One region of the Ensifer sp. ENS08 genome, then DNA from elsewhere that is predicted to be linked to it. Evidence: riboswitches for the same ligand, from Rfam matches in the RefSeq annotation. Region 1 holds a riboswitch; the other holds the start of a gene.
What was found. A riboswitch is a leader RNA that binds a small molecule or an ion and turns the genes downstream of it on or off. The one in region 1 is predicted to bind S-adenosylmethionine.

Region 1 (6,810 bases):
GCCGATCAGGCGTGGCGATCGGGTTGTGGTGAAGACGCAGGAGGGCGAGGTCATGGCAAAGGTGCTCACGCGCCAGACGCCGCGTGTGATCGAACTTCTATCGCTCAATCCCGAGCATCCGAACCGGAGCTTCGAGACCAGCCAGATCGAATGGATCGCCCGAATTATCTGGGCCAGCCAATAGGACGTCCTTCCTGATGCGGCAGCATTTCTACACCCTTGCCGGCGGCATCGCCGCAATCGCCCTTTTCACCGGCATCCTCTATGCGGGCGCTATTGCCATCCGCGACCGTGAGACCGCCGCCACACCGGAACTCGTTCTCGAAACGCCCGACATGACAGATTTCGAGGCGACGCCGGATCAGGCCGACGACGAGGTCCCGCTCGATCCCGGCGGCGCGGCGACGACCAGCGAACAATCGCCCACGACGGAAAATGCGGCACGCGCCATCGAGCCACAGCAGTTCGGCCTGCCCGATACGGTCACCAGTGCGCCGCTCGAACGGGTGGAACCGCGTGCGCCGTTGTCGGAACCGAAGAAGGAAGCGAAGGCCGCCGGGCCGACCGTACTCTATCGCCCGGTCGCGGTCGCCGCCGGTGTGATCCAGTTCGACAAGCTGACGCTGCAGATCGACGGCATCGAGCCGGAACAAGCGGAGCGGACCTGCGAAAGCGCCGGCAAGAGCTGGCCCTGCGGCATCGTCGCGCGAACCGCCTTCAGAAACTTCCTGCGCGCACGTGCGGTCAGCTGCGATCTGCCCGAAGGAGATTCCGGCCCTTCGGCCACCGCCTCCTGCACGCTTGGCGGACAGGATCTTGCCACCTGGCTCGTCGACAATGGCTGGGCAACGCCGGTTCCCGGCTCGACCCTCGAAAAACGCGCCGACGCAGCACGCGAGGCGAAGCTCGGTTTTTACGGTGACGATCCGCGCGACCTCAGCCACACGCCGATGACATTCGACGATCCGACCCTCGGCATCGGAGTGGACGCTTCGCAGCCGGACTTGTAAATAGCCGCGACAATTCCCAGCTCTCGACCGGCTGCCGAAAGCGGCAGACGGCTCAACTCTTTGAAACGACGCAATTCCGGATCAGGAACCGTCCCATCCCTGGAATCGCTCTACCGCCGGAAAGCCCATGCAACCAAGCCTCAGCCACCACGAAGCTCTCATCTATGTCATGGTGATGATGTCGGCGGTCGACCGCGAGATGAGCGACGACGAGTTTGCCCGCATCGGCCGGCTGGTTCAGTTCCTGCCCGTGTTCGACGGCTTCGACGAGGACAGCCTCGTCCATATCGGCCATGAATGCTCGGCGCAGCTGGCGGCGCCCGAGGGGCTCGACATCATGCTCGAGATCGTGCGCGAAGCGCTGCCGGAGAAGTTCCACGAGACGGCCTATGCGCTCGCCGTCGAGATCGCGGCCGCCGACCAGCGCATCCGCAACGAAGAAATCCGCCTGCTGCAGTTGCTGCGCGACCGGCTTGGCCTCGACAAGCTGACCTGCGCCGCTATCGAGCGCGGCGCGCTCGCCCGCTTCCGCCGATAGGCCGGCCGGTGATCACGCCTAAAAGTTCTGGCGCCTAATAGATTCCGTTCGGGAAGTAGCGCAGGTAGATTTCCTCCAAGCGGCCGCTGCGCGACAGCGCCAGCAGCGCGTGATCGATCGCCTGGGTCAGGGCAGGCTCGGACTTGCGGTTCATGATCGTCAGGCCTTCACCGAGGAAGCGCTGCGAGAAGTAGGCGCCATCGACAAGCGTGCAGCAGCCGCCAGCAGCGCTACCCGAGATCCAGAAGGACAGCTGCATGCCGTCGGAAAACACCGCCGGCACATCGCCCTTCTGCAGAGCCGTCAGCATGGCCTCGCGGTCGGGATAGACCTTGGCCTCGATCTTTGGGAAAAACGCCTTGAACATCGCCTCATGCGTGGTTCCGGCGACGACACCGACCGGCTTCCCCTTGAGATCGCTCGGTGCCGAGACTGCGCCGGCCGCCTTGGTATTGACGGCGAAGCGCGCTGGAAGCCGCATGAAGGCGCGGGAAAAGCCGAAGCGTTGGCGCAGTTCCGGACCGACGGCGATACCGGCGGCCACCGCCTCGCCCTGCCCCTCTTCCAGTGCCGGCAGCAGCTCCGCATAGGTCACGGCCTGGATCTGGCATTTGGCCTCGATGTCAAGCTCGCGGCAGATCTCGCGCACGAGATCGACATGAAATCCCGAAAGCTTGCCGGACTGGTCGATGAAGTTGAACGGCGGAAAATCCACCGTCGTCAAGAAACGCAGGCGCGCCAGGCCCGTGAGATCGGGCTTGGCGATGCGTTCGCGCGCGTCGAACAGCAGCGGCAGATCCTTGGCCTCGGCCGCAAGCGGCGTCGCGATCAAGGATGCGCAAAGGGCGAAAAGGGGAAGAACTTTCATGGGCAGCGGCCGGCACGTCTCATGTGGCAGGGGCGGCCCTTGGAACCGCAGTGATTCATCGAGCGGTAAAGTAACCGGCCGCAGCGCAGCTGACCATAGGCCGCCACGAGAACGCGGTTACACAAGGAACGGGACGAGAAAGAATGGAGCGGGTGATCGGGATCGAACCGACGACATCCAGCTTGGGAAGCTGGCGTTCTACCGCTGAACTACACCCGCGGCGCCTGCGAAACTTCCCGAACCGGGGCGATCTGTCAAGCACCCTTGCGCGGGATCGCGTAAGGGGCGCTTCGAAATCCCCTACTCGGCGCGGAAATGCTTCGAGAGCTTCAGGCCCTGCGCCTGGTAGTTGGAGCCGACGCCGAGGCCATAGAGACCATCCGGCCGTTCCAGCATGTGTTCGTAGATCAGGCGGCCGACGATCTGGCCGTGTTCGAGGATGAACGGCACCTCGTGGCTGCGCACTTCCAGCACGGCACGGCTGCCCGTGCCGCCGGCCGAGGCATGGCCGAAGCCCGGATCGAAGAAGCCGGCATAATGCACGCGAAACTCGCCGACCAGCGGATCAAACGGCGTCATCTCGGCCGCATAAAGCGGCGGAACATGCACCGCCTCGCGCGAGACGAGAATGTAGAACTCATCCGGATCGAGGATCAGTTCATCGCGGCCGCGGCTGTAAAGTGGCTCCCAGAAATCGAAGATCGCATGCTGCGCTTTCTTGTCGACGTCGATGACGGCGGTGTGATGCTTGCCGCGATAGCCGATCAGGCCTTCGGGCCCGGTGCCCTTCAGATCGATCGACAGCGCGATGCCGCCGCCGCTGACGTTCGGCTTGTCGCTCGCCACCAGCACGTCGCTCTCGTGCAGCGCCTGCAGTTCCTGCTCCGACAGGATAGACTGGCCCATGCGGAAGCGGATCTGCGACAGGCGCGAGCCTCGGCGCACGACGATCGGGAAGGTGCGCGGGCTGATTTCGAGATAGAGCGGACCGCTGTAGCCGGCCGGGATCTTGTCGAATTCCTGGGCGCGATCGGTGATGACGCGGGTGAAGATGTCGAGGCGACCGGTCGAGCTTTTCGGGTTGGCCGAGGCCGACATGCCCTCAGGCAGTTCCAGGCTTTCCATCAGCGGCACGATGTAGACGCAGCCCGTTTCCAGCACCGCGCCATCGGTCAGATCGACGACGTGCAGCTTCAGCCGGTCGAGCTTGTCGGCAACGAGGTGAGACGGACCCGGCATGAAGCTTGCGCGGACGCGGAAAGCCTTCGAGCCTAGGCGCAGGTCGAGGCTTGCCGGCTGGATCTGATCGTCATCCAGCGGCTTCTCGCTTTTGAGGCGTCCCGATTCTAACAGCGCGGCGATCGCGCGATCGGCCAAAATCCCAGTGTCGCGGCCCATTGCAGTCCTCTTTTCAGTTGCGAGACAAAACCAAACTCCGGGAATTGACGCAAGCGTACCCTGGCAGTATTGAAGCTTTATCCCGTGGTGATTTGGCCGGTCGGCTTGCAGCCACGTTAAACAAGTAGCTAAAAAGGCCGGGTGTCAAACCGGCCCTTCACGCGGCCGGTTTTTTTGTTTTTGAAAGTGACCGTCACATGAGCAAAAACTGGCGCCCCGCAACGCAACTGGTCCATGGCGGGACCACCCGTTCCCAGCACGGAGAGACCTCCGAGGCGATCTTCCTTACCCAGGGCTTTGTCTACGAGACGTCGGAAGCTGCGGAAGCTCGTTTCAAGGGCGAGACCGAAGGCTTCATCTACGCCCGCTACGGTAGCCCGACCAACGACATGTTTGAAAAGCGCATGTGCATGCTGGAAGGCGCCGAGGATGCGCGCGCCACGGCATCGGGCATGGCTGCCGTCACCGCCGCCATTCTCTGCCAGCTGAAGGCCGGCGACCACATCGTCGCCGCCCGCGCCCTCTTCGGCTCCTGCCGCTGGGTGGTCGAGACGCTGGCGCCGAAATACGGCATCGAGTGCACGCTGGTCGACGGACGCGACCTCGCCAACTGGGAAAAGGCGATCCAGAAGAACACCAAGGTCTTCTTCCTCGAAAGCCCGACCAACCCGACGCTCGAAGTCATCGACATTGCCGGCGTTGCCAAGCTCGCCAACCAGATCGGCGCCAAGGTCGTCGTCGATAACGTCTTTGCGACGCCGCTCTTCCAGAAGCCGCTGGAACTCGGCGCCCATATCGTCGTCTATTCCGCCACCAAGCATATCGACGGCCAGGGCCGTTGCCTCGGCGGTGTCGTGCTTTCCGACAAGGAATGGATCAACGAGCACCTGCACGACTACTTCCGCCACACCGGCCCGGCGATGTCGCCGTTCAACGCCTGGACGCTGCTGAAAGGTATCGAGACGCTGCCGTTGCGCGTGCGTCAGCAGACGGAAACGGCCCGCCGCGTGGCCGACTTCCTGGCAGAACAGCCGCAGGTCGCCAAGGTCATCTATCCGGGCCGCAAGGATCATCCGCAGGCCGACATCATCGCCAAGCAGATGACCGGCGGATCGACGCTCGTCGCCTTCGAACTGAAGGGCGGCAAGGACGCTGCCTTCGCGCTGCAGAACGCGCTGGAGATCGTGCGCATCTCCAACAACCTCGGCGACAGCAAGAGCCTGATCACCCATCCGGGAACGACCACGCACAAGAACCTGACCGACGAGGCCCGCGAAGAACTCGGCATTTCTGCTGGAACCGTGCGCTTCTCGGCCGGTATCGAGGACAGCGACGATGTGGTGGAAGATTTCGCCCGCGCGCTGAAGGCCGTGAAGGCCTGATTTTACGAAGACACGGCCGCCGTGATCAACGGCGGCCGAACGCCGCTTGCCGGCCATCACGAGATGGTTTCCGGCGGCGGGGCGCCAATGCGCCAGGCACGTTTCACCCGCTCGATCGCGTCAGCACGGCCATCCGTCCCATCATGGGATCGCACAATCTTGCCGTTATTCTTGACGAAACCATCTTGCTGTAGAATACCCTGAAAGACCTGAAGCAAGGTGATGCCCATGTATCGCGCTTTGACCCGCGACATAGAAGTTACGGTGGAGCCGTACTATCTCGAAGAGCAGTCGGATCCCGATGACGGCCGCTATGTCTGGGGCTATCGCATCGTCATCTCAAACCACTCGGACGCGTCCGTGCGGTTGATGACGCGCTACTGGCACATTACCGATGAGAACGGGCAAGTCGACGAGGTCAGCGGTCCGGGCGTCATCGGCGAGCAGCCGCTGCTCAATCCCGGCGATACCTATGAGTATTCGTCCGGATGCCCTCTGGATACGCCCTCAGGCGTCATGTTCGGCCACTACAGCATGGAATCGGAAGGCGGAGAGACCTTCAACGTTGCCATCCCCGCCTTCTCGCTCGATTCACCCGGGCTCGTGCGCACCCTGAACTGAAGCCAATCCGGAACAGCGCGTCCTTCGGACTAGCGTCGCTCTAAATCGCGGCCAGTCGGCCGGAGGCGCCCGCTACTGCGGGCGCACCTCGCTTGCTTCGAAGCGATAGGTCGTCGAGCAAAACTCGCAGGTCACCTTGACTTCGCCATCGTCGATGGTGCTTTCGAGGTCGTCCGTGCTCAGGTTGGACAACACCGACTGAAGCTTCTCGCGCGAGCAGCTGCAACGGTCGTAGACCGCCTGCGGTTCGTAGACGCGGACGCCGCGCTCGTGGAACAGGCGATAGAGCAGCCGCTCGGTTCCGACCATCGGATCGGTCAACTCGTCCATGTCGATCGTTTCGACCATCACCTTGGCTTCGGCCCAGAGATCGTCGTCCCCGAACGCGCTTTCACCATCATCGCCATCACCGCCGGAAAGGTCGGGCTGGCGCATGCGCTCCGGCGCTTCCGGCAGGAACTGGGCGACCATGCCGCCGGCGCGCCAGCGATGGCGCGGCTTGCCGTTTTCGTCGCGATCGAGAAGCTCGGCCACGCCAAGGCGCACCTTGGTCGGGATCTGCTCCGACTGCCGGAAATAGACGCCGGCGATTTCTTCCAGCGTCGCTCCGTCGAGCGCAACGATCCCCTGGTAACGCTGGGTATGGGCGCCCTGGTCGATGGTGAAGGCGAGCACGCCCTTTCCGAGCAGCTCGTGCGAAAGGGTCCGGCCGTCCTTTTCGGCAGCGGCAAGCGCTTCCTGATCGTAGCGGGCATAGGCGCGCACGCGATCCGGCGTCGAGAAATCAGCGACCACCAGATCGACAGGGCCATCGCCCTGAGTCTGGACGATCAGCTTGCCTTCAAACTTCAGCGAGGTCCCGAGCAACACGGTGAGTACAACGGTTTCAGCAACCAGACGCGCGACCGGAAGCGGATAGTTGTGGCGCTCGAGGATTGCGTCCAGCATGGGGCCGAGCTGCACGGCGCGGCCGCGCACGTCGAGGCCTTCCAC
Region 2 (6,810 bases), on a different contig from region 1:
CGCCGCAGCAAGATCGCCCTGACCATAGTCGGAGCCGATCGCATTGATGCGAATGACAATCTCGCAATCCGGCCGGCTCGCCGTCAGATACTGCACCAGCGCCGCACGCGCTTCCACCTTGCGCTCGGGCGCTACCGCATCCTCGAGATCGAAGATCGCGGCATCCGTCGCGAGTTCCGCGACCTTGGCAAGCGCGCGGGCATTGTCGGCCGGCACGCAAAGCACCGAGCGGCGCAGGCGTACAGGGTGATGTTCGCTCGATTTGTTCATGCTTCAGTTGTGCCCGCCTTTGCCGCGTTCCGCAAGACGAGGCGAACCGCCGCACCCCTTTCGAGAGCCCACCTCTTGCAAGTCCGAAGGCGCGCCCCCACATCGCCATCAGAAAGGTGACGATTATGCAAAGCATTCGCTCTGTTCTCTTTACGGCCGCAGCCCTGACCATCACGTTCGCGGCCTTTGTGCTTACCGCCTCGCTGGCGCTGGCACTGGCCGGCATCGCCGCCGTCGTCGTGGTCGGCAGCGCCATTGCCACCCGGCTGAATTTCAGGCCTGCCCGCGCCACCGCGCGCCCGGCTGCCGCAGGTGCGGCCCAGGGCCAGCGCGAGATGCGCATCTGGAACGACGGCCGCGGCACGATCATCGACCTCTGATCCCTGGGTGTCGAAATCGATCCCCGGGCGTCGGAATCGATCCCCGGCGATCATTGCAATCGGGCCGATCCGTGATCGGCTCGAACCCTGTTGGCGGACTTCAAAAACCGTCATGCAGCCGGCTGCGATTTTTTTTCGACCCCATGTCGGATCGGAGATTCCATGTCCGTCCTTGAGGCAGGCCAGCACGGTCCTGGCTCTTCGAACAGGATGGAGAACGATATGGATACCCAGACGCAGCAGCCGGCACCGGTCCTCAACGGCCTTCTGCCCTATCTTCAGGTCGATGGCGCCGCCAAGGCGTCCGAATTCTACCAGAGCGCCTTCGGGGCCAAGGAAGTGGGCCGGCACCCGCTCGACGAGCAGGGCCGCACGATGCACATCCACCTCTATGTCAACGGCAGCTCGCTGATGCTCGCCGATGCCTATCCGGAATACGGCCATCCGCTGGAAAAGCCGCAGGCCTTCACCCTGACGCTCACCGTCGACGACATCGATGCCTGGTGGGACCGTGCGGTTGCCGCCGGCACCGAGGTCGTGATGCCGATCGAGGTGATGTTCTGGGGCGACCGCTACGGCCAGCTCCGCGATCCCTTCGGCGTTCTCTGGGCCATGAACAGCCCGGTGAAGGCAAGCTAAGTCCCTGCAGACAATCGAGATCCGGACGAAGCTCTCGCCGGGCGGGCATTTTCACCCGCCCGGCGAAGCGTATTTGAACAGATTTTCCTTCATTTCGGCGCAAAACTCATCTAAACGCTAGCGCAACATTCTTCTGAAATCGAAGGCCTGAAGTTATGGAAAAATTCGTCAAGCTCACCGGTGTCGCCGCCCCCCTCCCCGTCGTCAACATCGACACGGACATGATCATTCCGAAGGACTACCTGAAGACGATCAAGCGCACCGGCCTTGGCAAGGGCCTCTTCGCCGAGGCCCGCTACAATGAAGACGGCTCGGTCAACCCGGACTTCGTGCTCAACAAGCCGGCCTACCAGAACGCCAGCATTCTCGTTGCCGGCGATAACTTCGGCTGCGGCTCCTCGCGCGAGCATGCTCCGTGGGCGCTGCTCGACTTCGGCATCCGCTGCGTGATCTCCACGTCCTTTGCCGACATCTTCTACAACAACTGTTTCAAGAACGGCATCCTGCCGATCGTCGTCAGCCAGGCTGACCTCGACAAGCTGATGGACGACGCCTCGCGCGGCTCCAACGCCATCCTCTCGGTCGACCTGGAATCCCAGGAAATCACCGGTCCGGACGGCGGTTCGGTCAAGTTCGAGGTCGACGCCTTCAAGCGTCACTGCCTGCTGAACGGCCTCGACGACATCGGCCTGACGCTGGAAAAGGCAACCGCCATCGACAGCTTCGAAAAGACGGTCGGCGCCGCGCGCCCCTGGGCTTAAAACGAAGATATGGCGCGCAAGCTCATCTCCTCGGGCTCGCCCTTCGAAAAGACGGCAGGCTATTCGCGTGCCGTCGCGATGGGTGACTGGTGCTTCGTCTCCGGCACGACCGGCTATGACTACGCCACCATGACCATGCCCGAGACGGTGGAAGAGCAGGCGCGCAATTGCCTGAAGACGATCGAGGGCGCGCTGAAGGAAGCGGGCTTCTCGATGAAGGACGTGGTGCGCAACCACTATTACGTCACTGATGCCAGCTTCGCCGACCGGGTGTTCCCGATCTTCGGCGAAGTCTTCGGCGAAATCCGCCCGGCCGCAACGATGATCGTCTGCGACCTGATCCGCCCGGAAATGCTGATCGAGATCGAGGTCACCGCGCTTCGCGGCTGACCCCTTGATCGCGCCCACCCTCAAAACGATTCCGATTTAAGCCATTATGCGATAGTCCATAGGGCATGACTTCGCCTGACTTACGCTGAACCGGAAGACGCCCATGCAATTTCAAGGCACCGCCGACTATATCGCCGACAAGGACCTGATGATCGCCGTCAACGCCGCGATCCGGCTGGAGCGCCCACTGCTGGTCAAGGGCGAGCCCGGCACCGGCAAGACCGAGCTTGCCCGCCAGATCGCCGCCGCCCTTGGCCTCGAACTCATCGAATGGAGCGTCAAGTCGACGACCAAGGCACAGCAAGGCCTCTATGAATATGACGCCGTGTCGCGGCTGCGCGACAGCCAGCTCGGCGACGAGCGTGTCAACGAGGTCCGGAACTATATCCGCAAGGGCAAGCTCTGGCAGGCCTTCGAGGCCGATCGCCGCGTGGTGCTTCTGATCGACGAGATAGACAAGGCCGACATCGAGTTTCCGAACGACCTGTTGCAGGAGCTCGACCGCATGGAATTCCATGTCTACGAGACCGGCGAGATGATCGGCGCGCGTCACCGGCCGATCGTCATCATCACCTCCAACAACGAGAAGGAGCTGCCGGACGCGTTTCTGCGCCGCTGCTTCTTCCACTATATCCGCTTCCCCGATGCAGACACGCTCGCCCGCATCGTCGAGGTGCATTATCCCGGCATCCGCAAGACGCTGCTTTCGGCGGCGCTCGCCGCCTTCTACGACATCCGCCAGGTGCCGGGCCTGAAGAAGAAGCCCTCCACGTCAGAGGCGCTCGACTGGATCCGCCTGCTCGTCGCCGACGAGGTCGATCCGGCCGACCTCAGGGCCGATGCCAAGACCATGTTGCCGAAGCTGCACGGTGCGCTCCTGAAGAACGAACAAGACGTGCACCTCTTCGAGCGCCTCGCCTTCATGGCCCGCCGCGACGGATGAGGCCGCACGCGCACAAGGTCCTGATCTACGCCACCTGGCAGGACCGCCTGCTGGTCTTCGACGAGCCGGATTTCCCAGAGATCGAGCTGCAGGTGCCCGGCGGTACGATGGAACCAGGAGAAAGCCCGGAGACATCGGCTCAACGGGAATTCATCGAGGAAACCGGGCTGACGCCGCCGGAAGCGCTCACCCATCTCGTCACGCAGGACTACCACTACCCGAAGGACGGCAGGACGATCTGTCATCGGCGGCACTACTTCCACATCGCCCTTGCCGGCGAGCAGCGGCAGACCTGGATACATCAGGAAATGACGCCCTTTGGCGGCGGTGACCCGATCCGCTTTCGTTTCTTCTGGCTCGGTACCGATCAGGCTGACCGCCGGCTGGGTTACGGCATGCGGGATGCTCTAAGCCTGCTGCAGACCAGCCCCTCTCCCTGACCCTCTCCCCGCAGGCGGGGAGAGGGGACGAGGACGACGGCTGCCCCCAAGCCGAGACGTGCCGACAGCGAACCCGGCTACCAAGATGGGCCGAACGGCCGCTGAGCTTAATTCGTGGAACGATCGGGTGCGGCAAGGCCGCTTCTCCCCGCCAGCGGGGAGAAGGTCGCGGCAGCGGGATGAGGGGCAGCTGCCCCCTACGCGAATCGTTTTTCTTGACCCCCGCGGCCCACTCGCGCTATCAAATTCTCCGTGGTGATTTGGCCGGCCGGCTTGCAGCCACGTTAAACAAGTCGCTAAAGGGCCGAGGAAAGTTGGATTTCCGAGGACCGGTCGCGATCAATCGCCGCCGGTTTTTTTGTATTGATCGAGTGGAAGCCCATGCCCATCAAGATTCCCGATACGCTGCCCGCCTTCGAAACCCTCGCGCATGAGGGCGTGCGGGTGATGACCGAGACCGTGGCGATCCGTCAGGATATTCGCCCGCTCCAGATCGGGCTCCTGAACCTCATGCCGAACAAGATCAAGACAGAGATCCAGATGGCGCGCCTGATCGGCGCTTCGCCGCTGCAGGTGGAACTGTCGCTGGTGCGCATCGGCGCTCACCGCGCCAAGAACACCTCGGAAGATCACCTGCTCTCCTTCTACGAGACCTGGGAAGAAGTGCAGGGCCGCAAGTTCGACGGTTTCATCATCACCGGCGCCCCGGTCGAGACGCTCGAATACGAAGACGTCACCTATTGGGACGAGCTGAAGCGCATCCTCGACTGGACCGAGACCAACGTGCATTCGACGCTCAACGTCTGCTGGGGCGCGATGGCGGCGATCTATCACTTCCACGACGTGCCGAAGTATCCGCTGAAGGAAAAAGCCTTCGGCGTCTATCGTCACCAGAACCTCAACCGCTCCTCCGTCTATCTCAACGGCTTCTCCGACGATTTCGCCGTCCCCGTTTCGCGCTGGACCGAAGTGCGCCGCGCCGACATCGACAAGGTGCCGAGCCTCGAAATCCTGATGGAATCGAAGGAGATGGGCGTCTGCCTCGTGCACGAGAAAAAGGGCAACCGGCTCTACATGTTCAACCACGTGGAGTATGATTCGACCTCGCTGTCGGACGAATACTTCCGTGACGTGGATGCGGGCGTGCCGATCAAGATGCCGCACGACTACTTCCCGCACAACGATTCGACCCTGCCGCCGCAGAACCGCTGGCGCAGCCATGCACATCTCTTCTTCGGCAACTGGATCAACGAGATGTACCAGACGACGCCCTACGATCTCGCGGAGATCGGCACCGGGAAAAGCTGAGGTCAGATGTTCATTCCCTTCTTCCTCGAACTCAAGGCAGCGAAGGTCCCGGTCACGCTCCGGGAATTCCTGTCCTTGATCGAGGGGATGGAGGCGGGCATCGCCACCTTCGACGTCGAAGCCTTCTACTACCTGGCGCGCGCAGCACTGGTGAAGGACGAGCGCCATATCGACCGCTTCGACCGGGTGTTCCAGCACTGCTTTTCCGGTCTCGAAGCGGTCAATCCTCTGGAAGCGAGTGAAGAGGCCACCATCCCCGAGGACTGGCTGCGCAAGCTCGCAGAGAAGCATCTGAGCGAGGAAGAAAAACGCCTGATCGAGGCACTCGGCGGCTTCGACAAACTGATGGAGACCTTGCGCCAGCGGCTGCAGGAGCAAAAGGGCCGCCATCAGGGTGGCTCAAAATGGATCGGTACCGCCGGCACCTCGCCTTTCGGCGCCTATGGCTACAATCCCGAGGGTGTGCGGATCGGCCAGGACCAGTCGCGCCACCGCCGCGCCGTCAAGGTTTGGGACCGGCGCGAGTTCAAGGATTATGACGACACGATCGAGCTCGGCACGCGCAACATCAAAGTGGCCCTGAAGCGGCTCCGGCGCTGGGTGCGCCAGGGTGCCGCCGACGAACTCGACCTCTCCGGCACGATCCGCGCCACCGCCGAACACGGCTATCTCGACGTGGTGACGAGGCCGGAGCGCCGCAATGCGGTGAAGCTTCTGATGTTCTTCGATATCGGCGGATCGATGGACGATCATATCCGCATCGTCGAGGAGTTGTTTTCAGCGGCTCGCAGCGAGTTCCGCCATATGGAGCATTTCTACTTCCACAATTGCGTCTACGAGGGCCTGTGGAAGGACAATCGCCGCCGCCGTGTCGACATTACCCGTACGACGGAAGTGCTGCGCACCTACGGCGGCGACTATCGCGCCATCTTCGTCGGCGACGCTTCGATGAGCCCCTATGAAGTCAGCCACCCCGGTGGCTCGGTCGAGCACTGGAACGACGAGGCGGGCGCCCTCTGGCTCTCTCGTCTGACGGCACATTTTCCGCGCTCCATCTGGCTCAATCCCGTGCCCGAACAGCACTGGGGCTATACCCAGTCGATCACGATGGTGAAGAGCCTGTTCGAGGGACGAATGTTCCCCTTGACGCTCGCCGGCCTGCAGGAGGCCACCAAGCAGCTGTCGCGCTGACATGTCTGCCGAGAGGTCGCTATAGCACCTTGAATAGCTGGATGTTTTTGCTCTCAGGCCAGAGACGGCGCCAGGCCGCATTTAGTATGATTTTCCGGTTGCCGTGCCTTTGGAAATGACGCAGGTTGCTGCGATCGCACCGTTGCATGTTTCCCTGGATCCTAACCGAGCCAAGGACAAAACATGCAGCAATTCAAAAGTGTACGGCGACCTTTGTGCGTCTGGGGAGACGCGCAGCGCTGTAGTGGGAGCCAGCGGTGAATATGCATCAGAACACGGAAATCTTCGGCCACCTGCCATCCGGCGAGCCGGTCCATCGTGTGGTGCTCTCCGGTGGCGGCCTCACCGCCCATGTCTTGACCTGGGGCTCGGTGATCCAGGACCTTCGCCTGGAAGGCCATGAGCCGCCGCTTGTGCTCGGTTTCACCGATCTCGAAAGCTACCTCGCCCACTCGCCCTATCTCGGCGCCACGCCTGGACGCTGCGCC

Region 2: it holds a riboswitch for S-adenosylmethionine, as region 1 does, so the genes downstream of both, metA (homoserine O-succinyltransferase) here and IB272_RS03160 (O-succinylhomoserine sulfhydrylase) in region 1, are expected to answer to the same signal.

Annotation. Positions count from the first base shown of each region.
Region 1 is NZ_JACVBF010000001.1:671,291-678,100, forward strand. It holds gene IB272_RS03130 (helix-turn-helix transcriptional regulator) at 1-184, shown strand, start outside; gene IB272_RS03135 (thermonuclease family protein) at 198-1,010, shown strand; gene IB272_RS03140 (tellurite resistance TerB family protein) at 1,138-1,548, shown strand; gene IB272_RS03145 (transporter substrate-binding domain-containing protein) at 1,583-2,416, opposite strand; tRNA gene IB272_RS03150 (tRNA-Gly) at 2,561-2,635, opposite strand; gene IB272_RS03155 (2'-deoxycytidine 5'-triphosphate deaminase) at 2,717-3,814, opposite strand; SAM riboswitch at 3,889-3,967, shown strand; gene IB272_RS03160 (O-succinylhomoserine sulfhydrylase) at 4,012-5,196, shown strand; gene IB272_RS03165 (hypothetical protein) at 5,253-5,426, opposite strand; gene apaG (Co2+/Mg2+ efflux protein ApaG) at 5,425-5,817, shown strand; gene IB272_RS03175 (Hsp33 family molecular chaperone) at 5,890-6,810, opposite strand, start outside.
Region 2 is NZ_JACVBF010000004.1:171,451-178,260, forward strand. It holds gene IB272_RS12850 (CoA ester lyase) at 1-270, opposite strand, end outside; gene IB272_RS12855 (hypothetical protein) at 396-650, shown strand; gene IB272_RS12860 (glyoxalase/bleomycin resistance/extradiol dioxygenase family protein) at 873-1,289, shown strand; gene leuD (3-isopropylmalate dehydratase small subunit) at 1,445-2,050, shown strand; gene IB272_RS12870 (RidA family protein) at 2,060-2,440, shown strand; gene IB272_RS12875 (MoxR family ATPase) at 2,544-3,383, shown strand; gene IB272_RS12880 (NUDIX domain-containing protein) at 3,380-3,823, shown strand; SAM riboswitch at 4,066-4,143, shown strand; gene metA (homoserine O-succinyltransferase) at 4,205-5,131, shown strand; gene IB272_RS12890 (VWA domain-containing protein) at 5,138-6,322, shown strand; gene IB272_RS12895 (aldose epimerase family protein) at 6,586-6,810, shown strand, end outside.